4 regions of the Aerococcus christensenii genome follow, and region 1 is predicted to be linked to each of the others. Evidence: riboswitches for the same ligand, from Rfam matches in the RefSeq annotation. Region 1 holds a riboswitch; each other region holds the start of a gene.
The links. A riboswitch is a leader RNA that binds a small molecule or an ion and turns the genes downstream of it on or off. The one in region 1 is predicted to bind thiamine pyrophosphate.
Positions count from the first base shown of each region.

Region 1 (7,566 bases):
TCCCGCAAAGTATTCATACAAAAGGATAAGCGGGCGTTTTGGAAGGACACAGCGATTTGGCGAAGACGCTCTTTATCTGAAAAATCTGCAAGATTTTGTCCCTCCCAGGTTAATTCTTCAACTTGTAGTTTTCCTCCATGAAGAGGGTAGTAACCACTTAAAATAGCAGCTAATGTACTTTTGCCACTGCCACTAGCCCCACACAGGAGAACGAGTTCTCCTGGCTGAGCTTGAAGCTGAATGTTTTTGAGGAAAGTGACTTTACGTTTGGTAAAAGTCAGATTTTGGATGACTAATCCATTATTCCTCGTCGTCATCATGAATTACTCCGGCTTGATATAAGCGGTCACAGATAAATTTAGCTAAGAAGCCGGTGAAGAAGAGGGCACTTATTATACGAACAATGAAGACTAAGATGATAATCTTTGGTTCCATTGTCCAGTAGTGATGACGTAATGCAGACCAAAGGAAGGTAACAACTCCGCAAAGAAAACCTGCAGTTAAGCTGGTCTTGTAACTATAATCTTTGTAACCCTTGATGGCATAAGGAGCTTCAGCAGCCACCCCTTGAATAATTCCGGTAACGAAGACCATAGGCCCAAATGTACTTCCAAGTAAAACTTCAATTAAAGCAGCAATGACTTCGGTGATTGTACCAACAAAAGGACGTTTAATTAAATGAATAGCAACAATAGCAGCCATATACCAAATTCCATAACCGAATTCATACCCGATCATTCCAAGGCCTAGGGGAGTGAGAGCAGCAGTAATGGCAGTCCCTGTAACAGTTGTTCCAAAATAAATAATACCGAATACGACAGATAATAAGGCGGTAAAGACGTAATCTTTAGTAGTTAAATCTTTTTTCATAATAAATACCTCCAAAATAATTCAATTGAGCATGACAATAGACATAAGTTTGATATTTTGACAGTAAAAAATTTTGACAATAAAAAACCGCTTCCTTTCCCATGAAATTTCAAGGTGAAAGAAAGCAGCAAATTTACCGTCTCTTTAGATTTTCCTACGCAACCATAACGTTGATCAGGTACAGCGGGTATTAATCTCAGCCTTCAGGCACCCCGAATCTCATTTTAATATGTATTATAATATCATAAAATGAAAGCGATATCAAATTTTATCTTGCAAAGTAGTAAAAAAATCTAGTGTAGCTTTATACATGAAGGTAACTGAATACAAGTATAAAGCTGTACTGATATATACTCTCAACGTTCACTAAAAGATATTTCAAAATCTTTCATAGTACAGTTTGGATTTTACAAACTTTTATAACTTTTCCTCTATCTGCTTCCTCTCTTTGAAAATAGAGAACTTCACCACATTATTAGCGAAAAGAAACGTCTATACTTTATTGCTAAAATATAGACGTTTTTTTAAACTATTTAAAAGATATATTCTTAATGAAATTGTACAAGTATATTTATGGAAAAACAATTTGATGTGAAAGAAAATTAAAAATGTTATGATGATAAAGTCAGCTGCTTTTAACAACGATGAAAAAATAATTTTTGGAGACAAAGTAATAAGATTTCGAACTATTATGTATGAGTATTGTTTCTTTTTAACTCATCTTTAAGATGTTCGAGTAAGGTGGTTGTTCCTTGATCAATAAGGGAATAAGTCGTTTGAAAATCTTTGGTAACCGTAGGATCTAAGATATCTTGATGATCCGGAAGAAATTGACTAAAGGGATAAACATGTGAAAGATTTTCCTCACCTAAACGCTCTAAGGTCGCTTGATAGATGTTTTGATCCATGCAGAGGATATAATCAAAGCGCTGTCCATCTTCTTTTAAAAGGAGACGGCTAGTCATTCTTTGCGTAGAGATGCCTTTTGATTTGAGGAGATGTTCCACCCGAATATCTGGGTGGGCGCCGTTACGCCAATTCTCAATAGAGGCAGAATCCACTGTGATAAATTGAGAAAGATGAGCGGATTTCACCTTTTCTCTTAATAAAGCTTCTGCCATAGGAGAACGACAAATATTCGCTAAACAGATAAAAAGAACGTGAATGTGGTTGGGATGGGACCAGAACAAGAACTTATGGAGAAGGGCTTGGTAGGTCCGGGAAAGGGCTGCTTTTTTCATTAGAAGAACTGCCAGAGACTTTCACTGTGAGTGAGTTTGAGGGCCTTTTGAATAGCTTTAGCTACACCGCCTTCATTATTGCTGGCTGTTTGATATTTGGCAGCTTGTTTGACTTCTTCTTCAGCATTGCCCATAGCAAAGCTGTAACCAGCTAAGCGAATCATTTGGATATCATTCAGATTATCTCCGATCGTCATGATATTTTCAGGGTGGTAACCGTGAGCGTGACAGTAGGAGGCAACGGCTTCTCCTTTGTTGGCACGAGTGGCTGAAACTTCTAGATTAGAGTAAAAAGAGGAAGTCGTGGCAATATCCCAATAGGTATTATTGAGTTCTTCAGCTAAGGGTGAGAGAACTTGGTTTCCTCCTTCGTGAATGAAGACGATCTTTAAGATATGTTGACCTTGTTGATCAATCAAATCTGTTAAATCATCAAGATACTCAACAGAGGTAACGACAGCCGCTTGAGCGGCCCGTTTTTCAATTTCTTCTCGCGAGAGGTCTGGAGAGTGTTGTTGAATGACATCTGCAATGTAACTGAGACGGTACTGCTTAGAATTGGAGTAAACGTTTTTAGCAGTCATGGCTTCCATGTAATAGCCGTTATTTTGACCATATTGAATAATAGAGCGAGCAGTAGAATCGTTAAGGGCGATTTCATATTGAACTTTGCCATCACGATCAAATAGGATGGCTCCATTTAAACCAATAATCGGACAGCGGATGCCGGCTTTATCGAGGACGACTTGGGCTTCTTTGAAATTTCTTCCAGTTGCCACGATAAAAGGAATGCCTAAAGAATAGGTGTGCATAATAGCTTCAATATTATCAGGATGGACTTGCAATTGACCATTTAATAAGGTACCATCCATATCGGAAACAATGAGTTCTAACATACTTACTCCTTCTGTTCATTAAAAAGTTTTCTAACTTTATCTATTGTATCAAACTCCCCACCGATTAACTAGACTTAAACGATTAGAAAGGGTGATTCCTATGTCGATATTTATTGAAAATTCTTGGCAAGAACACTTAGAACCGGTTTTTCAAAGTGAGACATACAAAAATTTACATAACTTCTTAAAGCAAGAATATGCGCAGTGGACGATTTATCCAGATATGTGGCATATTTATGAAGCTTTTCGCTTAACGCCGTTCGAAAAAGTAAAAGTAGTTATTTTAGGACAAGATCCTTACCATGAGCCCCATCAAGCGCATGGACTTAGTTTCTCTGTTCAAAAGGGAGTGGCTATTCCTCCTTCATTAGTGAATATTTACAAAGAATTAGCGGATGATGTAGGCTTTCATCCAGTCTCGCATGGGGATCTGACAGAATGGGCAGAACAGGGAGTCCTTTTGTTGAACTCTGTTTTAACTGTTCGGAAAGGTCAAGCTTATTCGCATAGGGGGAGAGGTTGGGAAGAATTGACAGATTTTGCGATTCAAGAATTGAATAAGCAAGATCATCGCGTTGTGTTTATTTTATGGGGAGGTGCTGCTAGACAAAAGCGTCGACTCATTGATGAATCGAAACATGCCGTCTTAACTTCTCCTCATCCTAGTCCTTTATCAGCCTATCGGGGATTTTTTGGATCGAAGCCATTCTCTAAAACCAACCAAATCTTAATAGCCAGTGGTCAAACGCCCATTCAATGGCAACTCTCCGAAAAATAGTCCTAACTAAAAAAGCTAAGCGAAATCCTTGAAAGGAGATCGTTTAGCTTTTTTGTTAGGAATTAATGGAAGAAGGTAAAGGGATAAGGCAGATTCTTTTCCAGGACATAGGAGAGGTTGGAGATCCAAGTTAGAATATCTTGATAGACAACTTCTTCGTGGTCATAGAGGAATAATTCGTGCCCACGTTCTTGATATAATTCGAAGCGCACATTTTGAAAATTGGCAGATTTAAAATCTTCATAGAGATTGCGTTGAAAGGTGAAGGGACTAATCATGGGATCGAGGGCACCGTGCATCACGAAAAAGGGAAGATTTTTGCGAATCCCTCTTGACCAACTTTTGCTAGTAGCCGCATAAGCGAGACGGATGAGATGGGAAAAGCCATCGTTGGTGAAGGCAAAGCCGTCTAAGGGAGGGGTGATGTTTTCGTCAGGATGAGGATACCAGTAACGGTAGATTCTTTCCTGATATTCATTTCTTTGTTTGATCTGTTTGACGCCTAATCCGCCAAATAAAGCGCGGTGGAGGAAGTAATTCGTGGCTTTAGGATCGAGGGGGTCAAGAATGGGCTGAGCGAGTCGACCAAATGATATCCAGTATTCATGAGCACTTGTCCCAGAAAGAATAACGCCATCGATTTCAGTGCTATATTTTTTGAGGAAAAGGCGAGTGACATAGGAACCCATCGAATGTCCCAGAATAATGTAGGGAAGGTGGGGATAGCGCCTTTTAACTTTTTGAATCACTTGGTGGAGATCATCGACCATCACTGTTTGACTATCGATATTTCCAAAGTAACCCAGTTCTCCTCGACTTCGTGCGGCGGGTCCGTGTCCAACCTGGTCATGGCAGACAAAAACAATGCCCTTTTTTGCAAACCATTCTCCCATAGGCTTATAACGAAGGGCGTGTTCAGACATTCCGTGAACGTAGTGAAGAATAGCCTTGGGAGCTTGGCCACTTGGAAAGATATAGTAGTCAATAGGATAGTGTGTGGGAGAGTTAGAAATGAGATCATCGTTATGTTGATACATAAGGGGCCTCCTTTTTTTTATAAGAGATGTGATAAATAGTGATGAAAAAATAAGGAAAACGAATGATGTAAAAATCGCATGAAACAAACTTCTTATGGAGAGGGTTTCATGCGATTTTATAGAGTCACTGTTTGGTGAGAGTTATTGAGAAACTTAGGCTGCGGGTTGGGCCGTTGCTTGACCTCCTCCAGTAGTCCCTGGGCTAGGGGATGGAGGAGCTGTTCGACTAGGAGTTCTTCCTCCTGAAGTTCCTGGGCTTGGAGAGGTTGGGTCGTTGTCTGAAGCATTTTCCTGTGGATTTCTTCGCTTAGGTTTGGAACTTGGTCCTTGGCTTTTTTCCGAATCACCTTTTTCAATATCGTCTACGGATCCTCGGTGTTCTTTATTGTTGAAGGAGGTGTCTTCGGAATAAGAGAATCCAGAATCATTGATATCCGCTAGATCGCTCTTGCCTTCTACAATTTTCTTATAAAGATTTTCATTAATTAAATCCGTTATTCGAGAGCTGGATGGGGTGCTGGTAGTAGCAGCTCGGAGAGGATGAGAATTGAAAACAAGAGGGACTTTATGAACAGTGGAAGGCATTTCCCAATCGGTACTTGGTTTCCGTTTTTCCATGTAGTCCATGATGCGCCGATAGAGGTTATCAGCGATTTGTTGTTGAGATTGATTGAGGTAACCATTGGGTTGGAAAGGTTCATCATGTCCGGTCCAAACAACCACAGAATGGTTTTTGGTATAACCAGATGCCCAGTGATCAGGAACAGCACCGCTTGGAATTCTCAATTGTCGCATTTGCTGTTCACTATAGTTGGTGGTCCCTGTTTTACCGGCTTCGTTAAGACTACCGTTATGAATCCAAGAAGAGAGGCCAGATTTAAAGGTATCTTTTAAGATAGAGGTAATCATATAAGCTGTTGATTCTCGCATAGCTTGAGTGGATTTGCCTTTGACCGTAATTTTATCTCCATTAATCGTTGTAAAATAATTTACGGCTTTCGGTTGAGTGTAACGTCCGCTGTTCCCGAAGGAAGCATAGGCGGCGTTGAGTTGTAGAGGGGTAATTTCTCCACCGATGGCATTGGATTCATAGACACCCTTGCCGTCATTAAGGATGATGCCTAATTTCTTCAAAAATTCGTCAGATTTAGCTGCACTGACGGCTTTGAAGACTTTGATCGCTGGAATGTTTCTTGAATTCTTCAAGGCATCTCTTAGCGTAATTGTTCCCTTATATTGGCGGTCCCAGTTGAAGACTTCCGAGCCATCGGAATATTTAAATGGCTTATCGTCTTCTGTTTGACCAGGTGAATAGTCTAGGTATTCAAAGGCAGGAGCATAATCAGCGAGTGGTTTAATAGAAGAACCCACAGAACGATTCAATTGCGTAGCGCGATTATAACCTAATTGGCTGTCTAAGTGACGACCTCCAAACATAGCTAAGATATGACTGTTTGAAGTGTCAAGCACTGTAACGGCTGTTTGAATTTTGTCGTTTGAAAAGAGGGCATGAGAAGGATCTTCAGCTGTTTTATGAAGATATTGTTGAGCATCCATATCTAAGTGAGTATAGACTTTTAAGCCATCTGAATAGAGATCATATCCTGCATCTTTGACATCTTGAGCCACTTGTTGCATGTAGGCATCTAACATCAGTTTTTGTTGAGTGGCTCCTTTATCTTCTTTGGCTAGAGGAAGTAATCCGTGATTAATCGGTTCTTGAATCGCTTTTTCGTAGTCACTTTTTGAAATTTTTTTGTTATCGAGCATAGCGTAGAGAACGGTGTCTCGCCGATTTTTAGCTTGTTCGGGATGCGTGTAAGGGTCATAGTCGTTTGGCGCTTGTGGCATGCCGGCTAAAAGGGCAGTCTGATCTAAGGATAAGTCTTTTAAAGGCTTGCCATAGTAGATTTTAGAAGCTGTCCCTATCCCATAGATGCTATTTGCCATATAAACTTTGTTGATATAGTACTCGAAAATTTCTTTCTTGGTGTAGTCACCTTCGAGCTGAAGAGAGAGCCACATTTCTTGAACCTTTCTCTTGTAAGTTCTGTCTGCATTTTTTGTAGAAAAGACAGAGAGTTTGACAAGTTGTTGGGTGAGGGTAGATCCTCCTTGAGAAATTCCCCCAGCACGTAAGTTAGCGAGGAAAGAGCTCCCGATTCGAATGGGGTCAATCCCGTGATGCTTGAGAAAGCGGCGGTCTTCAATAGAAGTCACTGCATCAAAAATTTGATTAGAAATTTCATCTTCGCCGACTAAGATACGGTCGGCATGGTTAGTAGTATAGACCTCTTTGCCTTTACTATCGAAGACGATTGAGGCTGTAGAACCTTGGAGATCTGCCTCAGTCAAGGATGGAGAAGTAAAAATCCAAAAGAGACTTAAAATAAGAAGAAATCCGATAAGGCAACCCAAAACGCCTAAGATAGCAGTCATGATTTTCTTCTTGAGACTAAAATGAGCGGTTTGGTTGAATTTCTCTTTTAAAGAAGAGACAAAGCTTTCCTTTTGATGATGATGTCTAGTTCGTCTAGTCGGTGGTAATTGTTGAGACAATTCATTTCACTTCCTTATATTATTTAGAATTATGGTTAAAAGATTGGAGATATTGGTCGAGAGCCGATAAGTAATCTAAAGCTGGAAACCCACAAGAAGGAATCAAATAGCCTTCCTTTTGAATCTTCTTTAAAGGAATAGAAGCTACTTGGTGATTTTCAAAGGCTGACCAATCCTCTTTGAGA
Region 1 covers NZ_CP014159.1:1,290,970-1,298,535, forward strand. Annotated here, with positions in the region: gene AWM71_RS06145 (ABC transporter ATP-binding protein) at 1-320, opposite strand, end outside; gene AWM71_RS06150 (ECF transporter S component) at 301-870, opposite strand; TPP riboswitch at 1,005-1,095, opposite strand; gene AWM71_RS06155 (low molecular weight protein-tyrosine-phosphatase) at 1,560-2,111, opposite strand; gene AWM71_RS06160 (Cof-type HAD-IIB family hydrolase) at 2,111-3,007, opposite strand; gene AWM71_RS06165 (uracil-DNA glycosylase) at 3,108-3,785, shown strand; gene AWM71_RS06170 (alpha/beta fold hydrolase) at 3,848-4,822, opposite strand; gene AWM71_RS06175 (transglycosylase domain-containing protein) at 4,976-7,381, opposite strand; gene recU (Holliday junction resolvase RecU) at 7,401-7,566, opposite strand, start outside.

Region 2 (7,566 bases), 120 kb from region 1:
TTACTCGATCAAGCGCCTGCTTGGGTAGTCACCTTGATTGTGATGAGAGAGTTAGCTGTAACAGGCCTAAGACTCTTGATTGTGGAAGGCGATGGCACAGTTTTAGCTGCTGCTTGGCCAGGCAAGGTGAAGACTACTTCTCAGATGTTGGCCATTCTTTTCCTCTTGTTGAATGACTTTCCTTTCCAATTTTTGCCATTCTCTGTGGGAAAGGTGCTCCTTTACTTTGCTCTAGCGGCTACGCTTTATTCTGGTTATGATTATTTCCGTCAGAATAAGGACGTCTTTAGTGATGGGATGTAGAGTAAGTAAGAATTATAAAAATTCGAAAAAAAGAAGCCAAACAGCGGACATATTAAGCAGGAGGAAACGATGAAAGCAGAAATTATTGCGGTGGGAACAGAATTACTGATGGGAAAAGTGGTGAACACCAATGCACCTTTTCTGGCGAGAGAGTTAAATGCTTTAGGTGTCGATCATTATTTTGAGACAGTAGTTGGGGATAATCCCAACCGCATTCAGGAAGTGACTCGTTTAGCCGAACAGAGAAGTGATTGGATTATTTTTTCAGGAGGGATTGGCCCCACACAAGATGATCTCACTAAGCAAACCTTGGCAGCTTATTTGGGGGAAGAGTTAGTCTATGATTCGACCTACCTCAAGCGGATCGAAGCTCACTATCAAAAGCGGCATATAGCTCTCACAGATAAGGGCAAGCAGATGGCTTATACCTTTAAACGGGGAGTAACCTTAGGAAATCCCAAGGGGCAGGCTTGTGGAAGTGCTATTAAGAAAAAGGGACACACCTATATATTCCTCCCAGGTTTTCCTCATGAATTAAAGGCCATGTGGCGGGAATCGGTGGTCCCTTACCTTAATCCTTCCCAGGAAGAAGTGATGACGTCTCGCTATTTGAATTTTTATGGTATTTTTGAATCGGCCTTGGCGGATAAGCTGGATGATCTGATCGTTCACCAAGAGAATCCTACCCTTGCGATCTATTCAGCAGAGGGGATTGTAACGGTTCGGTTGACCGCTAAGGGAGAGTGCCTAGAAGCGAATGCGGGGATTTTAGAGGACATGACCCGACAGATCCTTGACCGCTTAGCGCCTTATTATTTTGGAGAAGGGTATGGACTGACCCCAGTGAAGGCGCTTCTGGATGACTTGATGGCTAAACACCAGACCCTTTCTTTCGCGGAGAGTTTGACGGGAGGAATGGCTGGTGAGCGGATCGTCAATTACAGTGGGGCCTCTCGGGTCTTTCAAGGAAGTCTGGTGGCTTATACGGCAGAAGCGAAGCAAAGAGTGATTGGGGTGGAGGCCAAAACCATAGAAAGTGTGGGCATGGTGAGTGAACAATGTGCCTTAGAAATGGCTGAAAAGACGCGCCAACGCTACCAAAGTGATCTCACGATTAGCTTTACAGGGGTTGCTGGTCCAGATGAGATGGAAGGTCATCCTGCAGGCACAGTCTTTTGCGGGTTTGCTTTCAAGGATAGACCTACCCATATTGAATCTTACCATCTTAGTGGAGATCGGCAGACGATTCGCCAACGCTGTCTTTTCCAAGCGTGTTTTGATGTGTGGAAAATGAGAAGTCAACAGTCTTCCCAATAAAATCAGAACGTTTGTTTGGTTTTTGCTTGCTATTTTTTAGAGAAATCAGTAAACTAGTTCATGTAAACAAATAGAGGAGGAAACAAGATGACGCTATCACATGACGAGAACCGCCAGAAAGCTTTAGAACAAGCCTTAAAGAAAATAGAAAAAAATTACGGCAAAGGTGCCATTATGAAATTAGGAGAAGCGAGTGATATTCAAATCTCTACCGTTTCCACCGGCTCGCTTTCCTTAGATGTGGCGCTAGGCGTTGGAGGGTATCCTCGTGGAAGAATTATTGAAGTCTATGGCCCAGAATCTTCAGGGAAGACAACGGTTGCTCTTCATGCGGTAGCTGAAGTGCAGAAACAAGGAGGAATTGCTGCTTTTATCGACGCTGAAAATGCCTTGGATCCAGAATATGCCAAAGCTTTGGGGGTTAATATTGACGAACTTTTGCTTTCCCAACCAGATACAGGGGAACAAGGCTTAGCGATTGCAGATGCCTTGGTCTCTTCAGGCGCTGTGGATATTGTGGTCGTTGACTCTGTTGCAGCGCTTGTTCCACGGGCAGAAATTGAAGGAGAGATGGGAGATTCCCACATGGGACTTCAGGCCCGCTTGATGTCTCAAGCCCTCCGCAAATTATCTGGTTCGATCAATAAGACCAAAACCATTGCCATTTTTATTAACCAGATCCGTGAAAAAGTGGGTGTGATGTACGGCAGTCCTGAAACCACGCCTGGCGGAAGAGCGCTCAAATTCTATTCGACCATTCGTTTAGATGTTCGTCGAGCAGAACGCATCAAGAGTGGAGAAGAAATTATCGGTAACCGTACCAAGATCAAAGTGGCTAAGAACAAGGTCGCTCCTCCTTTCCGAGTGGCAGAAGTGGATATTATGTACGGGGAAGGAATTTCTCGTGAAGGGGACTTAGTCGACTTAGCTTCGGATATGAAGATTATTAAGAAGAGCGGTTCTTGGTATTCTTATGGGGAAGATCGGATTGGACAAGGACGAGAGAACGCTAAGAAATATCTCAGAGATCATCCGGAAGTTTATGCTGAAATTGACCACAAGGTGCGGGTAGCTTATGGATTTGAAGAAGAAACCGAAGATGAAGGAAATTTGGGGGCTTCAACCTCTGAGAGTGACTCTAAGAAGGTAGAAAAAGTCAATGAAGTAGCTCCTGACCAAGAAGAAAATGAAACCTTAGATATTTTTGAAGAAGAATAGGTTTAGAGAAAAGACCCTTAACCAAAGGACTCCAAAGGTTTAGCTTGGAGTCCTTTTTAGTTTGGAAGACGCAAGCAGGCCTTGGAGATTCTCGCTTGATGACAAGCGTGCGCATCAGGTATACTTAAAGTAGAACTTTATGACAAAAAATAAACAAGGAGGGTCATCATGGAGATTCGACCGTTAGAGCCATCAGACAAAGAAAATAGCTATACCATTATTAAGGTGATTTTAGAGCATTTGGATGTGCCTTTGATTAATCAATTTGGCTGGGAAGAAGCCAAGGAAATTTTGAAAACCGCTATGGACAAACCTTATTATCGGTACGGCTGTCAGAATGGCTATGGGGTGTTTGTAGAAGGAGAATTAGTGAGCGTTGCTTATGCTTATCCGGGAGTGATGGATCCTATGATAGAAGCGCCACTAGAGACTACCATGATTGAAATGGGCTATTCTTCTGATCAGATTCCTTCCCGTTACGCCTTCGTTGAAGCCCTCATGGATGAATTTTACTTGGATTCTATTGCCACCAAAAAGAGTTACGAAAAGAACGGTTATGCCACTGCCCTTATTCATTACTTAGAGAAGCAGGCCCAAGCTCAAGGGTATGCTAAACTTTCCCTCAATGTAGATTTTGACAATGAAAAGGCTCGCCAGCTCTATGAACAATTAGGCTTTACCGTCCGCTCAGAAGTGATGATTGGGGGACAAGCCCATTATCATTTGGTGAAGGAAGTTTAAGACAGGATCTAGAGAACTCTCGAGAAAAAGTCCTATCTCTCACATAAAAAGCTCACGTTGGATGAAAACGTGAGCTTTTTTGCTGGCTTAGATTTATTTGAGATGAGGATCGTAGTGAGCACGCTCTCCTCCAATAAACTTAGGACGAGTTTTGGCGGCATTGACCCATGCTTGACCGAGTTGGTGGTGGGTGAGACGGAGGGGAACAGCAACTGGCTTTAGATGCATCCCAATAAGGGTATTACCGATGTCAAGGCCGGCATCCGCTTGAATCTCCTCAATCGCAATTGGATCTGGCAGGGTGTGGTAGGCCGCTGTGGCGAAGGAGCCCCCCGCCTTAGGGAAAGGCACTACATTGACGACTTCTTCGAAGGGACGGGCGAGCCGAGAGGTGATCAAGGCCCGATTCAAATGTTCGCAGCATTGAGCGGCGACATAGATGCCTTCTCGATGAAAGATTTCATAGAAAGCATTAAACAGAGTCTGTCCCAATTCGGGTGAAGAAGAGCTGCCAATTTTTTGACCACTGACTTCACTGGTGGAGCAGCCGATCACTACGGTTTGCCCAGGGGTAAGGTGGGCAGCTTGTATCAACTCTTGCGCAATGGCTTGGGCTTGTTCTTTTAGGGCATCCAAGATAAAGACCTTCTTTCTTTTGTTGTACTGTGATTATTATAAGAAAGACCTGGCGATTCCTCAAGTCTCTTCTTTTTGAGAAAGTTTGAAGAAGGGAGAGGAAACTTAGAGGTTGAGGGAGAGGTAATTTTGATAGACTTGATCTTTCATCTGGTCGAAGGAAAGGCCTTTTTGTTGGGAGAGGATATCTAGAATTCTAAGGATTTGATGGAGCCAGCCATAGCCATGTCCGATCCATTCTAAGGACGATGGACCATCTGTTTCGGTCAAGATTCGATCGATAGGAAGGTGATGGATCAATTGAGTGGTGAGCGGGGAATAGCCGGCGTCAACACTAATCGTGAAGAAGCAGCCTAAGTCCAAAAAATCATCTACCAAGTCTAAAGGGCCACTATACCAATGGATGATGAGGGGATCTTGGGTGCGGTAGTACTTGAGAATGGCTAAGACATCTTTTTCTGCACCCTTGGTATGAATATTGGCCAGAGTGTGCGTGGTATAGGCATAAGCCATAAAAGCCTGAAAGATCTTGCGCTGTCGAGGATAGGCAGAAGCATCTTTAGCCCAGTAGTAATCTAAACCGATCTCTCCTAGAAAATCCGCCTTTTGAATGCTTCCCTCCCAATCCCCAAACCTAAAAAGGCCTCTAGCAGAGTCATCTGAGAGTGGTAGAGAAGAAGCTGCTAATTATTTTTGGCGGCCATCACGGCATCTACAGGACTCGGTAGCATGAATTTAGGAAGACTCTGAGAGCCTACAGTCACTTGCCAGATCCCCATAAGGCACACAATACCTGATAAGGATTTCAAAAGGTGTAAGCTTTTTTTCATATCTACCTTTTTTCTATTTAGACTTACCTGAAATTGCCTTTAGTCTCGATAAGGGGAAAGTTTATCTTCGATAGTTAAGACATCTCCCTTCTCACAATAGGAAACCTTCACATTAGCGAAGATCTCTACGCCATCTTCCCCTGCCAGTTGGATGGCTTTTTTGAGGAGAGCCATCAAGTCGTCGTAATCTCCTTGAAGAGTCGTTTCAAAAGGAGAAACGGTGATGTTTTCTGGGGAGACTTGACTCTCTAGATAGCGAATCACTTTATCGACAACCTCTAACAGCTTCTTTTCGTCGACATATTGCGGCAAAATCTGAAGAGCTATACTACAATGCAAACAAAAACACCTCCCAAAAGTTAATCACAAAAAGTGCAACCTTTGGAAGGGATTAAGGGCATATCAGCTATCACATTCCTACGTAAGTACTAACTTCATCAGGTTATAAGAGTTAACGGATGACGTTTCTCAGCACAAGGCACCTCTTGCGATTAACAGATTAAATTTTCACCTTTATTATAACAAAGCAGTTTTTATAAAACAAGTAATAATCAGGGATGTCTTTCCTATAAAAAAAGCTCTCCTAAAAGAAAGAAAAGGCTTTCTCCAGAAGAGCTTTTGGTGAGAAAACTAGTGATCTAACTAAAATAACGAGCAATCGTAGAGTGAGCATTATAGCCGATTAATAATTTGCCATATTCTCGAATAAGGGAAGCATCGATAGGCGAGATCACACCGTATTCGAGGGCCACGTACAGTAAATCTTGAATTTCTGTCTCACTATAAAGAGTCGTAGGAAGGGCAATAATCGCGTAGAACTTCTTCTGATAGTTATAGAGATCTACTTCCACTTCCTTATTTTGGAAAGCTTTAGCAAAGAGCAGGAAATCTTCCCACTTGTCGAAAACCAAAGTTGCTTTCTCTAGGGTACCACAGCTTTCTGTTTCGATGTGGCCATCGGAAGCAGGCACATGAGACGCTATACTTTCCGTTAAATTATTGATAAGAGAATTAATCGTTTCTTTTTCGGGTTCGGGAGTGAGGGTATTTTCATCGATTTGTGCTTTAGAAATATAAAGGTCAATACCGCCTTGAGAAGGCATCACTTGGAAAGTTAGCGCATCTGAATTCTTGAAGCGGTGATTCACATCGGCTTCTTCTAAAACATTCATGAAGAAATTTTCGACAAGACTTTGGTCTTTAAAGAGGTCGACTAAACATACTCCGCGGTCTTTCAAATCTTCGTCTCTCAAAAAGACTCGCATGGTATTCTCGTTAATATATTCCATTTCCATTCGCACTCACCTCCACTATTCAAAGTCAATCGGCAAAGGCTTTGTTTGATAGCCAACACCGAGCATGGTAAGGAATAATTTCTACTTTATATTTTATCACAAGTTTGCTTAAAATAAAGATAAGCCGATCTTTTCTTAAGAAAGTAACAAGAAAAGATCGACTTTTAAGAAATTTTATCCCATTTTTCTAAGGGCTTCATAGAGTTCAATCGAGCGAACTTCACGCGGAAGGAAACGGCGAATTTCATCTTCGTTATAGCCAACTTGTAGTCGTTTCTCGTCCATAAGAATAGGACGTCTGAGAAGGCCTGGATTTTTTTGAATGAGATCAAAGAGTTGGTTTAAGGAGATGTCGTTGAAATCAATCGCTAATTCTTGGAAAGCTTTCGAACGTGTTGAAATAATTTCTTCCGTTCCATCTTCAGTCATTCGTAAGATATCCTTCACTTCATCTCGGGTAAGTGGTTCTTGGAAAATATTACGTTCTTTGTAAGGAATGTGATGTTTTTCAAGCCAAGCACGTGCCTTTCGACAGGATGTGCAACTTGGCGAAGTGTATAATCTAACCATGTCAATCTCTCCTTTACAGGTATGACTCGTGTTATTCCACTTTTCTTATTGTACCATAAAAAATCAAAAATGTCAGTTAAATTGTGAAAAGAGGCTTAAAAATCCCCAATAAATTCAACATATAGTTTGTGAAATAATAGACGAGAAGAGAAAGAGAGAAAAGAGGGGCATTTTCATTCTTCTCTAAGCGTGTTATAATAAAAATGTTTATAACCTTTAGAGGAGGAAACAGAATGAAACGTATTTTTTCTGGCGTTCAACCCAGCGGAACTCCTACCATTGGAAATTATGTAGGAGCTTTAAAACAATTTGTAGACCTTCAACAGGATTTTGAAACTTTTTATTGTGTGGTGAATGAGCATGCGATCACAGTCGCTCAGGACCCAGAAGCTCTGAAGAAAAACACGCGAAGCTTAGCAGCCTTGTATCTGGCTTTGGGAGTAGATCCTAATTTATCTACTATCTTCATTCAAAGTCATGTCCCTGCTCACGCACAAGCGGGTTGGGTGGTTCAATGTTTAACTCCTCTAGGAGAACTTGAACGGATGACCCAATACAAGGATAAGGCAAAGAAGCAAGACTCTGTTTTATCAGGTTTACTCGGTTATCCTGCCCTCATGGTTGCCGATATTATCCTCTATAATACGGATTTAGTT
Region 2 covers NZ_CP014159.1:1,171,388-1,178,953, forward strand. Annotated here, with positions in the region: gene pgsA (CDP-diacylglycerol--glycerol-3-phosphate 3-phosphatidyltransferase) at 1-303, shown strand, start outside; gene AWM71_RS05555 (competence/damage-inducible protein A) at 373-1,620, shown strand; gene recA (recombinase RecA) at 1,708-2,838, shown strand; gene AWM71_RS05565 (GNAT family N-acetyltransferase) at 3,007-3,579, shown strand; gene AWM71_RS05570 (TIGR01440 family protein) at 3,673-4,215, opposite strand; gene AWM71_RS05575 (TatD family hydrolase) at 4,321-4,827, opposite strand; gene AWM71_RS08255 (hypothetical protein) at 4,899-5,045, opposite strand; gene AWM71_RS05580 (thiamine-binding protein) at 5,085-5,384, opposite strand; TPP riboswitch at 5,443-5,541, opposite strand; gene AWM71_RS05585 (adaptor protein MecA) at 5,684-6,340, opposite strand; gene spxA (transcriptional regulator SpxA) at 6,515-6,910, opposite strand; gene trpS (tryptophan--tRNA ligase) at 7,144-7,566, shown strand, end outside.
Region 2: it holds a riboswitch for thiamine pyrophosphate, as region 1 does, so the genes downstream of both, AWM71_RS05580 (thiamine-binding protein) here and AWM71_RS06150 (ECF transporter S component) in region 1, are expected to answer to the same signal.

Region 3 (7,566 bases), 480 kb from region 1:
CCAGATATAGTGATTGCGACATGTGGAACGGAACCTAATTTAGAAGGACTAGCGACTGTTTCTATTTTGAATAAGGCATTTCCTAAATTAAAAATTAAATTTATCAATATTGTCGATTTATTAAAATTAAGGCATCCAGATATAGATACACGGGGGATTTCGAACCAAGTATTTAATGAGTTGTTTACAGTAAATAAACCTATTATATTCACTTTTCATGGATATGAAGGATTGATTAGGGATATTTTTTATAATAGAGAAAATAGGAACTTACATATTCATGGGTACAGAGAAGAAGGAGATATCACTACACCGTTTGATATGCGGGTATTTAGTGAAATGGATAGATTTCATTTAGCTAAAGAAGCGGCACAATTAGTTTATGGAGAAAAAGCAGAGTCATTTATTCAAACAATGGATGATTACTTGGCCTATCATTATAATTATATTAGAGAAAATGGAGCAGATATTCCTGAAGTCGAAAATTGGAAATGGGAAGCTATCAGTCAATAAAAAATATAACCATAGAGTTTAAACGGGTTAAGAGGGAATTTATTTCTTGCTCATTAAATGTTTAAAATCTTGAAAGCCATGCATACCACAATTGATTATGCATGGTTTTTATTTTGCAAAAGACTAAAGCAATGGAATATGATAAAATGAAAGAAATAGAATCAGGAGGAAAGTTTGTGCAAAAAATTGGTTTATATATTCATATTCCTTTTTGCGAAAAGCGATGTAATTATTGTGCTTTTTTGACTTTTGATAATCAAGGAGCGATGATTGCACGCTACGTCACTTATTTAGCCAAAGAAATGCTATTGTGTCGCCACTCAAACTATGAAGTAGATACCGTTTATTTTGGAGGCGGCACACCATCTTATTTAAGCGCAGAACAGATGACTTATTTGATGGTTCAGTTAAAGAAAGTGTTTTCTATTGCTCCAAAGGCTGAAATCACGATTGAAATGAACCCAGAGTCTGTTACTGCAGAACGATTGCAAGCCTACTTGTCTTCGGGCATTAATCGCTTTTCAATGGGAGTACAATCATTTGATGATAGGGTCTTAGCTGTAGTGGGAAGGTTACACCATAAAAAAGAGGTCTTTGAAAAAGTAGCTTTAATGAAAGAAATGGAATGTCAGGATTTTAATTTAGATTTGATGTTTTCTAATCCTTATCAAAGTAGGAAGATTTGGCAATCAGATATTGCTTTAGCGCTCGCCTTAGATCCGCCACATTTATCGTGTTATTCTTTAATTTATAAACCACACACCAAATTTTATCAATGGCGAGAGAAGGGTATTATTGATGGAGTAGAGGATGAAGAGGATCGTGCAATGTACCATTATCTACAAGACACATTGCAATCATCGGGCTACCATCAATATGAAATTTCTTCTTTTGCTAAGCCGAATCATGAAAGTCGACATAATAAAAAATATTGGACATAACAAGATTATTTGGGATTGGGGTTAGGTGCTTCGTCTAATATAGGCAATCGACGGTTTGATAATGTGCAAAGTTTTCTTACTTATTTTAAAATGATTGATGTAGGAATGCCACCAGTAGACAAGGATACGATTCAGGTATTGTCACAAGAAGAGTGGGAAAAAGACTATATTATGTTGACGATGCGGTTGATAGAGGGACTTTCGATTGCAGAAGTGAATCAAAAGTTTGGTATTGATTTTTTAACAAAATATGAAGCGGCTATTCAAAAGAATTTAAACAATGGCATAGTATGTCTGCAAGAGGGAAGGCTACGTTTACTCAAAGGAAAATTTACCTCAAACAGGTTTTGAAGAAACAATTACCCCAGAATTAGTTGTTGGTGTACTTTCCGTTTTAAGTGGTATGGGCTATGTGATTCAAAAGGAAAAAATTAATAAAGCAGACTAATTGTTAAATTTGCACTCAAGCAAAAGAGCTAGTTTTTAAGAAGCTAGCTTTTTTGTCGTTGAAAATTTTAAATCTAAAAGAAAAATCCCTTAACTCTGGGCTTTCTTGAATGAAGAAAACAATTATGATACAATAGTGATTACAGGGGAGCTTGTGTTGACAGGCTGAGAGGAAGTTTTTAACTTCGACCCTTTACCTGATGCGGATAATGCCGCCGTAGGAAGCTATGATAAAGATATTTAACAGGAGCTTCTATGAGGAGCTCCCTTTTTGTAGACAAAATTTTTCGTTGACTAGGAGGATATTATGAAACAAACAAATAGTAAAAAATTAGCTTTAGCGGCTATGTTGACAGCAGTCGCTGTCGCAGGATCTACTTTATCCTTTCCTATTTTCGGAAGTCGGTGTGCGCCTGTTCAGCACATGGTCAATGTTTTATGTGCCGTCTTATTAGGACCAGGGTATGGTTTGTTAGCAGGCTTTTTAGCATCTTTACTTCGGAATTTATGGGGATTAGGGACTTTACTTGCCTATCCAGGGACTTTGTGCGGGGCCTTGTTATGCGGGCTTACCTATAAATATAGCAAAAAATTGAGTTTAACGTGTTTAGCAGAAGTGGTTGGAACAGGGATTTTAGGCGGACTTTTGGCTTACCCCATTGCCATAGCCTTTATGGGAAAAAGTACAGCGAATTTAGCAGTCTATGTTTATGTGGGACCTTTCTTGATCTCGACAGCTGTAGGATCAGTGATTTCCTTTATGTTCCTCACCTACTTGAAGAAGGTCGGGCTGCTCGACCGTCTTCAGAAAAATTTGGAGAGATAAGATGGAAAAATGCATACAAAATCTTAGAAGCCAGTCACCGCTCATTCATTGTTTGACCAATTATGTGACGGCTAATGATTGTGCAAATTTACTTTTGGCTTGTGGAGCATCTCCTATTATGGGTGATGCGGAGGAAGAAGTAGAAGAAATCACGCAGCTCAGTGATGGACTCTTGCTGAATATGGGAACGCCGAAAAATCGAACCTTGCCAGTGATGTTAAAAGCGGGCAAGCGAGCGAATGAACTGGGGCATCCGGTGGTGTTTGATCCTGTTGGTGTGGGCGTATCTGCCTTTCGTAGGAACATTGCGAATGGACTGATGAATGGTGTTCATTTTCAAGTGATTCGTGGGAATTTGTCAGAAATTAAATTCTTAGCAGGTTTATGCGCGAGCTTTAAGGGGGTGGATGCGGGTCAAGAAGAACGGCTCACATCTGATAAAATAGAAGACCTTCTTCCGTTTTTGCAAAGTTTTGCTGAAAATCGGCAAGCCATTATTGTGGTAAGTGGGGAAGTGGATCTGGTTTGTGATGGGGGAAAAGCGTATGCAATTCGAGCAGGCCATCCGTTGATGGCAAAAGTGACCGGAACGGGATGCATGTTGTCAGCTTTAATTACTGCTTATGTGACTGCGAATTCGTCGCATTCCCTACTTGCTACTGTGGCAGCGGTTTGTGCCATGGGGTTAGCCGGAGAAAAAGCGGCTCTCAGAATGTCCAATCAAGAGGGAAGTAATTCTTTCCGTTGTTATTTAATAGATGCTATTTCTCAGATGACTCCTAAAGATTTTGCATTGGGAAGTGAGACGGAACGCTTATTGAGCCGTATTAGAATCTAAAAAACGTCCAAAATTATTTTCGGACGGAGAGAATAGGGCTTGATGTGAGAAGCGCAACTCTCAAAAGTCTTATCTATTGTTTATTTCTATGAGACAGTGAGGGAAAAATAAAAAGGTGTTGGAGGGCAACTTTGCTTAACAACACCTTTTTATTAAGGATATAAATTTTAGCGCTTCTTCTTTGCTTTTTTTAGACGAGAGGGTGTAATATCTTTTCCTTTGGGATCGACGACTTTGGTGTTCATGAGAACTTGTTTGAAATTCCCGCGGAAAATTTTGAGATATTCTTGACGCAATTGGGCTTGTTCGACTTTTTCTTCTGGGGAAAGTTCGCCAGCTTTTTGCTTAGCGGCGAGGGCATTGATACGTTGAATGAGTGTGTCCATGGAGAGTCCTCCTTTCTAAACGTTGTCTTGAAATAAGGGTTCGCTTAGTATTATAACAGAAGGATAGAAGAATGCGAGAGATTGCAGGAGAAATGAGAGTAAAATTTCCCTATTGTTGGGGGAATTTGATACAATAGAGAAGAAATTAATGTAAAGAGGGAAGATTTATGCGGGTATTAGCGATGGATACATCGACTGAAGCAATGAGTATTGCTTTAATCGAAGAGAATGATGTCAAAATGGAATTGAATACATATACAAAAATCAAACATTCTAAGCAGCTCTTGCCTTTGATCCAAGTAGCATGTCGAGCAATCAATTGGTCGATTTCGTCTGTGGAAGCCATAGCAGTGACGAGAGGGCCGGGATCTTATACAGGCTTAAGAATTGGCGTGACAACGGCAAAGGTTTTAGCGAAAGAACTAAGGGTCCCTTTGTATTCTGTAGGCTCTTTGGAAGCTTTAGCGGTAAACGTCAAGGAAGACGGTCCTGTTTTTCCTTTTTTAAATGCGAGACGTCAGACAGTTTTTTTAGCAGGTTACCAAAAAGGAGAAGCGTGGCAAACTTTGCTTCCAGTGGGGCACTATACGCTAGAAGATTGGTTGGATACGATTGATGAGGCTTTTCCCACCGGGCCCCTTTACTTTGTGAGTCCAGATGCCTCTCTTTTTGAAGCGGCTATTCAGGAAAAATGGGGAGAGCGGGCTAAGATTTTAGCCAAAGAGGATAGTCACTTGGCTGCTCATCGCTTGTTGGAAGCCCCATTTAGAGAAGAAGATGCAGACATTTTTGTCCCAGAGTATGCTAAATTAGCGGAAGCGGAGGAAAAGTGGCAAGCTAGCCATCCTGACCAAGTGGCAGCCCACCATGGAAGCTATGTGGAAAGAGCAGATTAAGACATGGGCGAAGACCTTTGCCTATAGGGGAAAGCGCCTTTTTTCGTCTAATGTGTGGGTGAGTTTGCATGAACAGTTAGATTTACCAGTAACACAAGTCACCTTAGAAGACGGATTGGAAGTCAGTATTGCTCTGTCGGATGCAGTTTGGCTGGATCAAATGGTTGAGATGGAGAAAGTGTGTTATCCAAAGGCTGTTCTTTGGGACTTAAGTGATTTTTATGTAGATTTGGTGTATCATCCATCTACTTTCTATTTACAGGCTTTCTTAGAAGATGAGCTATTAGCTTTTATGGGTTGTCGTAAAGATCGTCGTGCAGTTCATATTTCGAATATTATGGTTTTGCCTTCTTATCAAAGAAGGGGAATCGGGGGAATGTTAATGCAGTTGTTAAAGACTTTGTTGCCTTCCTTGGACAGGGAACGAATCGACTTAGAAGTAAGAGTTTCAAATCAGTCTGCTCAACGCTTTTATGAGAAGGAAGGTTTCAAGAACGTGACCTGCCAGAAAAATTACTACCTTGATAATCAAGAAGATGCTTTTATTTTTTTGTGGGAGAGGGCAAAAAGCAGTCAGGCAGCTCAGCCCGTTATTGACTTTCAGACTTATCATTTGTGCGAGGACAATGAAAAGACCGCTCAGCAATTGTCCGCTTTCTTTGAAAAATCTCTTCAAGGAACACCTAAACTTCCTATTTCTTCTTTGGAACGGCAATTAAGTAATCCTTACTTTTACTTTTTTGTGTTGAAGGATGAAGAAGAGAATTGGTTAGGAGCGGCTTCTTTCCAGAAGATTGACCAAGAGGGGGAACTTTTTTATATTGCTATTCATCCCGAGGCTCGAAAGCAAGGGTTAGGGCGACGCCTTTTACAAGAAGCTTTGCAGACTTTGCAGAGTGAAGGAATGAAGACCTGTTATTTAGAGGTCAGAGCCTCTAATGTACCCGCTCAAAAGTTGTATGAGAATTTTCACTTTGTTAAGGTGGACTGCAGAAAAAATTATTATCAAAATAATCAAGAAGATGCCAAAATTTATAAATGGGAGAAGGATACGGATTGACTACGATATTAGGAATTGAATCAAGTTGTGATGAGACAGGGGTAGCGATTGTTGTCGATGGACATGATATGCGCTCCAACATAGTAGCTACTCAAATCAAAAGCCATATGCGCTTTGGAGGGGTGGTCCCTGAAATTGCCAGCCGGCATCATGTGGAACAGATTACCCAACTTATTAACTTGGCTCTCGAAAAAGCAGACATGACCTTTGAGGATATTGATGCGATTGCGGTAACAAAGGGACCTGGCTTAGTGGGATCTCTGTTAATTGGGATTACTGCTGCTAAAACGTTAGCTTTTGTTCATGAGAAGCCGTTAATTGGAGTGAATCATATGGCGGGGCATATTTATGCTAATCAAATTGTCCATCCAATTCATTTTCCAGCTTTAGCTTTGGTTGTGAGTGGGGGTCATACGGAATTGGTCTATATGTCTCAAGATGGTCAGTATCAAAAGATTGGGGATACAAGAGATGACGCAGTAGGAGAAGCTTTCGATAAGGTAGGGAGATTACTTGGCATTCCTTATCCTGGGGGCAAAAAAATGGATGAAATGGCTCAGAAAGGGCAAGATATTTACGCTTATCCTCGCCCAATGATTGCAGAAGATAATTTTGATTTTTCATTTTCAGGCTTAAAGTCAGCCGTGATTAACCATCTTCATCAAGCGGAGCAAAAGGGCGAAAGTTTGGATCCAAACGGCGTAGCAGCGAGTTTCCAAGCGGCGGCTGTTGAAGTTTTAGTGGAAAAAACAAAGCGTGCACTTATCCAATATCCTGTAAAGCAACTCTTGCTGGCAGGAGGAGTTGCGGCTAATTCTGGTTTAAGAAAAGGCCTGACGGAGGCTCTAGCGACTTTGAAAGATGAAGTTGAATTGGTTTGCCCTCCTTTGAAATTGTGCGGGGATAATGGAGCAATGATTGCGGCAGCGGCTTATACCTTGTATAAAGCCAAAGATTTTTCAGATTTAGACTTGGATGCTCAGCCAAGTATTGATCTAGGAGAAGAGTAAAAAAATCACTTACCCACATTTTGGTGGGTAAGTGATTTTTTATTCGTTTTGAAAACTTTCTAAAGTGACTTGGGCTTCTTCCCATTCCTGCATACAGTCTTCTTGTTGCTGCTTTGAAAGTGATAATTGCTCATTGAGTTGGTTCAAACGCTCATAATCTTCTAAGACTTCAGGTTGGACCATTTCTTCTTGAATGGTTTGGATCGTTTGGTCGAGATGTTCGATTTCTTGCTCAAGACTTTCAATTTGCCGTTCAATTTTACGCTTTTGTCGTTGCAAATCTTTTGATTTTTGATAGGAATTCTCTTCAGAAGCTGAAGGGTTGGGTTGAGTCTTTTCTTCTAATTCTAATTTTTCGAGAGCTAAGCGTTCTTCTTGTTCAGATTTTTTGTGGATGTAGTAATCGTAATCGCCAAGATATATTGTCGAGCCTTCTTCGCCAATTTCAATGACCTGGGTGGCGATACGATTAATAAAATAACGGTCATGGCTGACAAAGAGCAGGGTGCCGTCATATTCAATTAAGGCATTTTCCAAGACTTCTTTGGAGTCGATGTCTAAATGGTTAGTTGGTTCGTCAAGAATAAGGAAGTTGTCTTTTTCAAAACTTAGTTTTGCCAAAGCTAGGCGGGCTTTTTCTCCTCCGCTG
Region 3 covers NZ_CP014159.1:813,851-821,416, forward strand. Annotated here, with positions in the region: gene AWM71_RS03840 (phosphoketolase family protein) at 1-513, shown strand, start outside; gene hemW (radical SAM family heme chaperone HemW) at 690-1,454, shown strand; gene AWM71_RS08445 (hypothetical protein) at 1,464-1,805, shown strand; TPP riboswitch at 2,036-2,142, shown strand; gene thiW (energy coupling factor transporter S component ThiW) at 2,209-2,727, shown strand; gene thiM (hydroxyethylthiazole kinase) at 2,729-3,565, shown strand; gene AWM71_RS03860 (DUF896 domain-containing protein) at 3,733-3,951, opposite strand; gene tsaB (tRNA (adenosine(37)-N6)-threonylcarbamoyltransferase complex dimerization subunit type 1 TsaB) at 4,119-4,847, shown strand; gene rimI (ribosomal protein S18-alanine N-acetyltransferase) at 4,819-5,907, shown strand; gene tsaD (tRNA (adenosine(37)-N6)-threonylcarbamoyltransferase complex transferase subunit TsaD) at 5,886-6,917, shown strand; gene AWM71_RS03880 (ABC-F family ATP-binding cassette domain-containing protein) at 6,957-7,566, opposite strand, start outside.
Region 3: it holds a riboswitch for thiamine pyrophosphate, as region 1 does, so the genes downstream of both, thiW (energy coupling factor transporter S component ThiW) here and AWM71_RS06150 (ECF transporter S component) in region 1, are expected to answer to the same signal.

Region 4 (7,566 bases), 700 kb from region 1:
AAGAGCGTGTGCGTGAACTCTTGAAAGTGGTTGGTTTGAAACCAGATCATGTTTCTCGTTATCCGCATGAATTTTCTGGGGGTCAGAGACAAAGAATTGGGATTGCCCGGGCTTTAGCTGTCAATCCAAAGATGATTATTGCGGACGAACCAATTTCTGCTTTGGATGTTTCTATTCAAGCGCAGGTTGTTAATCTTTTACAACAACTTCAAAAAGAATATAAGTTAACCTATCTCTTTATTGCACATGATTTATCCATGGTTAAATATATTTCTGACCGCATTGGCGTTATGTATCATGGCAAATTAGTAGAATTAGCAGAAGCGGATGAATTGTATTATCACGCGCTTCATTCTTATACTCAAAGTTTACTTTCTGCTGTTCCTCAACCAGACCCTATTCATGAACGCAATCGTCACCGTATTCCTTATGATCATAAAGAGTTTACCGGTGAAGAAAGTATGCATGAAGTTTCTCCTGGGCACTTTATTTACTGCTTAGATAGTGAAGTCGACTATTATCGTCAATTACGTCAAGCTTAAAAATATCAAACAAAAAGCCTGAAAGAAGACAAGTAAACATCTTTTTTCAGGCTTTTCTGTAAATAAAAGGAGAATGACTAAGCGTTATTCTTACGGTCTAAGTAGCTTTGAATCAATAAAATAATGAGTAAAAAAGAATACCAGATTATTTTATGGTTTCGCTTTTTTTGAGCAGGTGTGAGGGCTTTCTTAAACATGTTTTTCCTCCTCATTCCAATTCTATTTTATTTTATTATAGCATATAGCAACGGACGATTTTGAAATCTTTTGTTTTTATTAAGTCCTATTTTCCTCTTTCATGCAAAAGGAGGGGATGTGTTACAATAAATCTTTGGAAAGAGTAAGAATGTGTAAGGGGGATAAAAAGTGCAAGTAGGAATTGATCGGTTCAATTTTTATGTACCAAAGTATTATATTGATTTAAAAGATTTAGCAAAGGCTAGAGGAGAAGATCCGAATAAATATCTGATTGGTTTGGGTCAAGAAGAACAAGCGGTACCTCCCTTGTCTCAGGATACCATTAGTTTGGCTTTAAATGCCGCTTATCCCTTAATCACAGAAGAGGATCGTCAGGCGATTGACTTGGTTATTTTGGCTACTGAAACAAGTGTCGATCAATCCAAAGCCGGAGCGATTCTTTTGCATGACGGTTTAAACATTCAAGCTAAAGCACGTTGTATAGAAATGAAAGAGGCATGTTATAGCGGAACTTTTGCTTTAAGAACGGCTGTTGAACATGTGACACTTCATCCTAACTCCAAAGCCTTGGTAGTTTGTTCGGATATTGCTCGCTATGGGTTAAAAACTTCAGGGGAAGTCACTCAAGGAGCAGGAGCTGTGGCAATGATTATTGCAGCTCAACCTTCCGTTGCCGTGGTGAAAGACGATGCTACTTATTATAGTGTCAATGTTAATGACTTTTGGCGTCCGAATTATACGAGGAATGCTTGCGTAGATGGTCATTATTCCAACGATCGTTACTTGAAAGCTTTAGAAGAAACATGGACAGATTACCGCAAAACCCATAGCCGAGATTTGAAAGAGTTCAAAGCCTTCTGTTTCCATCTCCCTTATACTAAGATGGGGAAGAAAGGCCTAAATCAATTGACGAAGGATATGGCGGAAGAGGACAAGGCCACTTATTATGAATACTATGAAGCGAGTCGCCTTTACAATAAGCGCGTAGGGAATATTTATACCGGTTCTTTGTATTTGAGCTTCTTTTCTTTATTAGAAAATGGAAAAAATCTTCAAGCCCAAGATAAAATTGGGATGTATAGTTATGGATCAGGCGCAGTAGGTGAGTTTTATTCTTTGGAATTAGTGGAAGGTTTCGAGAATTACCTTCAGCCAACTGCTCATGCTAATCTTCTTAATGGGCGCCAAAAATTAAGTATAGCAGAATATGAAAACTTTTTTGAAGAAGGGTTGGTTGAAGACGGCTCTTTACAAAATATTCCTCCTCACCGAGATGAGGATTTCTTTAGATTGGATAAGTTAGAAGGGCATTGCCGGTATTATAGAAAATAAAAGAATATCCATACAAAAAAGCACCGACTTTTAGAGAGCGGCTTTGAAAAGTTGAACTTAGATCGTCAACTTTTGAGAGCTAGTTGGAAAAGCGGTGCTTTTTTTATTGTTAAAGGGTATTTTGACGAAGTTGAGAGAGAAGGCGCCTTGCAACTTCTTGGGAAAGGGTGGAGCTTGTTTTTAAGAGAGTTGTGAGTGGCTCGATCTCATCCTCTTTTGCTCCAACGCTCATGGCTAAGGAGCGAGACTGAAGGGCCATGTGGCCAGCTTGAATGCCTTCACTGACTAGAGCACGCAAAGCGGCAAGATTTTGACAAAGACCGACACTAGAAATCATAAGCATTAATTCTTTGGCATTGGGGGACTGCATCAGTTGATGGGCAATTTGAGCGGTGGGATGAATTTTGATAGAGCCACCGACACTTCCTACTGTGAGGGGAAGGGTGAGTGTTCCCTTTAAGCGTTGAGTCTGTTTATCGAAAGTCCATTGGCTTAGTCCCCGATATTTTCCATCTTTTGCAGCATAGGCGTGGCAGGCGGCTTCGTTTGCTCGCCAGTCATTTCCTGAAGCAATAAGAACAGCGTCTACTCCGTTCATAATGCCTTTATTGTGAGTGCATGCGCGGTAAGGGTCAATTTGAGCGAGACGACTAGCTTGAACAATGCGTTCAGCGATGGCTGTACCGGCTTCTATGGATTTGCCTAAAGCTTGGACAGGAACCTCACAGTCAGCTTGAACGAGAGATTTAGTGGCATAGTTACTTAGAATAGCCATTAAACAAGTCAAAGGCGGCAAATTTTTGTCGGATTGGCTGAGTGTTTCTAGATGGTGTGCTAAAGCTTCCAACATGGTATTTGTCATATTGGCCCCCATGGCTTCTTGAGTATCTAAAGTGACATATAATATGAAAAAATTTTCTTCGGAGTCTTCTTGGAAGTAAGGGGTAATTTTTTTGATCCCTCCGCCGCGTTTCTTTAAAGAAGGGTGGGCAGATTCCGCTAGCTGAATGAGGGGGGATTGGTGGGAGTGAATATACCTTTCCAAAATCTTAGCTTCTTTTTGGGAAGAAAGGCCGGTGAAAACAATTTCTCCGGTGAGTAGTCGGGTAAGGACATGGGCGGTGATACCTCCGCCTGCTCGAGCCATTTTAGCACCATTTGAAGCGGCGGCCACCACACTTGGTTCTTCGATAGCCATCGGAATAAGGATTTCTTTGCCGTTAATGACAAAATTTTTTCCAATTCCTAAAGGGAGGGTGTAAGTTCCAATGGCATTTTCGATCATGTGGTCAGCTGTAGCCAGGGGAAGAGACTGGTTGTTTTCTAATAAAGTTGCTTGGTCAGGGGTAATATGACCTCCTTGAACAAGGATTTCTAATCTTTCTTTTAGAGATAAATGGTAAAAGGGTGTAGACCTCATAGCTTATTATCGTCTCCTTTTTGTAATACTCTTAGTATAGCGGAAGTTGTAGGTAGAATAAAGAGAAAGGAGATAAGGCTTAGGGTATGCATTGCACAATAGCAAAGGATTCGATACAATAATACCAGAGAAAAGAATGAGGAGACGAGTATGAAAAAAAGAAAAGAAGTACTAAATGAAGATGAGATGCGTCGCGCAATAACCCGAATGACTTATGAAGTGTTAGAAAGAAATCATGGACATGAAAATATGGCTATTGTAGGTATTCGAACAAGAGGAGCAGTGATTGCGGAACGGATAGCACAGCGTATTGAAGAATTAGAAGGAGTTAAGATTCCGTTAGGCTTTTTGGATGTTAGTGGGTATCGGGATGATGTAACCAGTCTGGAAAGAAAGCAAACACTCCACTTAAATCAGTTAGATTTTTCAGTGACTGGTAAACATGTCTTTATTTGTGATGATGTGTTGATGACAGGAAGAACAATTCGTGCTACAATGGACGCGTTGGTAGATTATGGTCGCCCAAGTAAAATTTCTTTGGTGACTTTGATTGATCGAGGTCATCGCGAGCTACCGATCCGAGCAGACATTGTAGGGAAAAATATTCCCACTTCTCGAGAAGAAGCGGTGCAGGTGCGGATCAAAAATTGTGACCCAGAAGACGGCGTATACATTATTCAATCATTGAAACACTAGGGGAGCGTTAAGCTGAGATGTGAGAAACAGACCCTTTGAACTTGTAACTAGGTAATGCTAGCGAAAGAAAGTGCGATTAACTGGACAGGTAAGGGGACTTTCTTACCTGTTTTTATTATTAACAGAAGGATAGAAAGAGGGGCAAGGTAGCAGAAAAAATAAAAGGGCCACATGATCTTCCAACAGAAGAGAAAGAAGGTATCCTATGGGACAGAATAAGCGGCTATTATATCTATTAGAAATTGTTATGGCGGGGGTTCTTGCTTATCTTATTGGTCTTTTACCGACGACGAATGGGAGTGGGTTAGGGGTCAATTTAGGAGTGATTCCTCTCTATGTGATAGCTATTCGTCATAATGTGCGTGCGGGTATGTATGCAGGCTTTTTATTTGGAATGATCCAATTACTGACGGGGCAAGCAACGATTCTGACACCCGTTCAAGTGTTTATCGAATATTTCTTCGCTTTTATGATGGCGGGATTTGCGGGGACTTTTGCTCCTCAAATCAAAAAGGCACTGGACGAGAAGAAGTTGGCTTCCTTCTTTACCTGGGTAGGTGCGTCAACTTTTATCGGGATGTTTGTACAATATTTTGTTCATTTTCTAGCGGGTTATTTCTTTTGGCGGTCTTATGCCCCGAAAGGGATGAATCCTTGGATGTATTCGCTGATGGTGAATGGTGGAACAGGGCTGGCCACTTGGGTGGTTGCAGCGATTGCTGTGGGACTTTTACTCAAAACGGCTCCTGTGTTGTATCAGCCTAAAAAATAAAGCTTTCTTCTCAGTTATATCGCATACATGAGACGTTCTTTTCTATAAAAGAACGTCTTTTTTGACGTTTTTTATGTTAGAAGGGATTTAAAAGGGAAAAGAAAGTTTTTCCTCAGGGCGAAAGGAAGTATGATATGATTAACACGATGATTAGTGACTTGAGGAGGGCATCTATGTTATATACAAGCACGCGGGACAATCGGATCAGAATAACTGCTTCACAAGCGATTTTGCAAGGTTTATCAGAAGACGGGGGGCTTTATGTGCCGGTTGATTTTCCACGAATCAATCGGACATGGCAGGAAGTGAAGACCTATACGTATCAAGAGATGGCGGAATGGGTGTTGGGGCTGTTTTTGACGGATTTTAGTGCAGAATCGATTAAGGCTTGTGTTCAAGCGGCTTATGGTGAGAATTTTGATGATGAGAGGATGGCGCCTTTGGTGCAGGTAGGAGACCACTATCACTTGGAATTGTTTCATGGACAAACGATTGCTTTTAAAGATATGGCACTTTCTATTTTGCCTCATTTGATGAAAAAAGCTGCTAAAATGAATCACAATACAAATGAAATTGTGATTCTAACGGCAACCTCTGGAGATACTGGTAAGGCGGCTATGGCGGGCTTTAAGGATGTAATAGGGACAAAGATTATCGTCTTTTATCCCAAAGGAGGGGTCTCCTCCATTCAAGAACGTCAGATGATTACGCAAGAAGGAGAAAATACTTATGTCATAGCCGTAGAAGGGAATTTTGACGATGCCCAAAATCAAGTGAAGAAATTGTTCAATGATGTTTCACTTAGAGAAAAGCTAGCTCAAGAAGGCTGTCAGTTTTCGTCGGCAAATTCTATGAATATTGGCCGTCTGCTTCCTCAAATAGTTTATTATTTTTATGCTTATGCGCAGCTCCTTAAAGAAGGACAGATAAAAGAGGGAGAGAAGATCAATTTTACAGTACCTACTGGAAATTTTGGAAATATTTTAGCGGCTTATTATGCCAAAAAAATGGGGCTTCCTGTGGATAAGCTCGTGTGTGCTTCCAATGACAATACGGTTCTTTATGATTTATTCCAAACAGGAACTTATGACAGATGTCGTCCCTTTAAGTTAACGATTTCCCCTTCGATGGATATCTTGATTTCTTCTAATTTTGAACGTCTCTTATACTATGCGGTTGGAGAAAACAGTGAAGAAGTAAAGGACTATATGGACGCTCTCAATCTTAAGGGAAGTTATCATCTCTCTGATGAAGTTCGCAAACAGCTGTCAGATTTTGTGGGAGAATATGCGAGTGAAGAAGAAACTTTAAAAGAGATTGGAACAGTATACACTAAAGAAGGATACCTTATGGATCCCCATACAGCGGTGGCTTCTGTATGTGGTCATAAGGCAAAGAAGGGTTTAAAAGGGAAAAATATTATTGTTTCAACGGCTAGTCCTTATAAATTTCCTGAAGCTATTTTAAAAGCTTTAGCTGTAGAAAATCCTGAAACAGATAGAGAGCGATTAGAGTTTATTCACCAAAAAAGTGGGATAGCTTTTCCACCGACAATTACAGCTTTATTTCAAGCACCTGTTCGTCATCGGATGGAAGCTACAGTAGAAGAAATGAAAGATTATGTTTTGGCAATTATTCATCAGAAAAAGAAATAGAGGAAGGAGATTATTGTGCTAAAAGGAAAGAAAATTGCTGTTATGATAACAGGAGGAATAGCAGCTTATAAGGTTCCTTCTTTTGTAAGAGGATTGATAAAGGCAGGCGCTCAAGTCAGAGTAGCCATGACACCCCAAGCTGAGAAATTTGTGACAGCTGAGACTTTAAAGGTCTTGACCAAATATCCTGTGTTATTAGAACTGCAGATTTATCCAGAAGAGGTGGGACATGTTCATTTAGCGGATTGGGCAGATTTAGCAGTAGTTATTCCAGCAACTGCCAATACTCTTTCTAAAATGGCAAATGGACTGGCAGATAATGAGCTAACCTCTTCACTCTTGGCGATGACGTGTCCGAAGATGCTTGTTCCAGCGATGAATAGTAACATGTGGTCTAATTTTGCCACAAAAAAAAATATAGCTACCCTCAAAGAAGCTGGCCTTTTTGTGATTGAGCCTGAGGATGGCTTTCTGGCGGAGGGATATTCTGGCAAGGGAAGAATGCCTGATCCGGAGGTAATTTTGCAGGCGCTATATGCTTTGAGTGCTTTAGAAGATCTCAAAGGGAAGTTTTCTTTAGCTGGAGAAAAAGTCGCCATTAGTGCGGGAGGAACTGAAGAAGCTATTGACCCAGTTCGTTTCATTGGAAACCGGTCAAGTGGGAAGATGGGAGTCGCTTTGGCTTATGTGGCAGCCTTAGCGGGCGCAGAGGTGACCCTTGTTTGTGCCAAAAGTGCACAAGTACTACCTGTTTTACCTCAAATCCAAACCCGAGAGATAACAACCGCTTGCGAATTAAATGATGTCATGACCGCACTTAATGCTGAGGCGGATGTGCTTATTATGGCAGCTGCGGTGAGTGATTTTAGAGTTGAAAATCAAAGTCAACGAAAGATTAAAAAGGACAAGTCTAAACCAAAAGCTACTGGTCTGCAACTCAATCTTGTAGAA
Region 4 covers NZ_CP014159.1:356,820-364,385, reverse strand. Annotated here, with positions in the region: gene AWM71_RS01810 (ABC transporter ATP-binding protein) at 1-542, shown strand, start outside; gene AWM71_RS01805 (hydroxymethylglutaryl-CoA synthase) at 909-2,072, shown strand; gene AWM71_RS01800 (hydroxymethylglutaryl-CoA reductase, degradative) at 2,182-3,492, opposite strand; gene pyrR (bifunctional pyr operon transcriptional regulator/uracil phosphoribosyltransferase PyrR) at 3,643-4,188, shown strand; TPP riboswitch at 4,177-4,274, shown strand; gene thiT (energy-coupled thiamine transporter ThiT) at 4,394-4,960, shown strand; gene thrC (threonine synthase) at 5,107-6,615, shown strand; gene coaBC (bifunctional phosphopantothenoylcysteine decarboxylase/phosphopantothenate--cysteine ligase CoaBC) at 6,631-7,566, shown strand, end outside.
Region 4: it holds a riboswitch for thiamine pyrophosphate, as region 1 does, so the genes downstream of both, thiT (energy-coupled thiamine transporter ThiT) here and AWM71_RS06150 (ECF transporter S component) in region 1, are expected to answer to the same signal.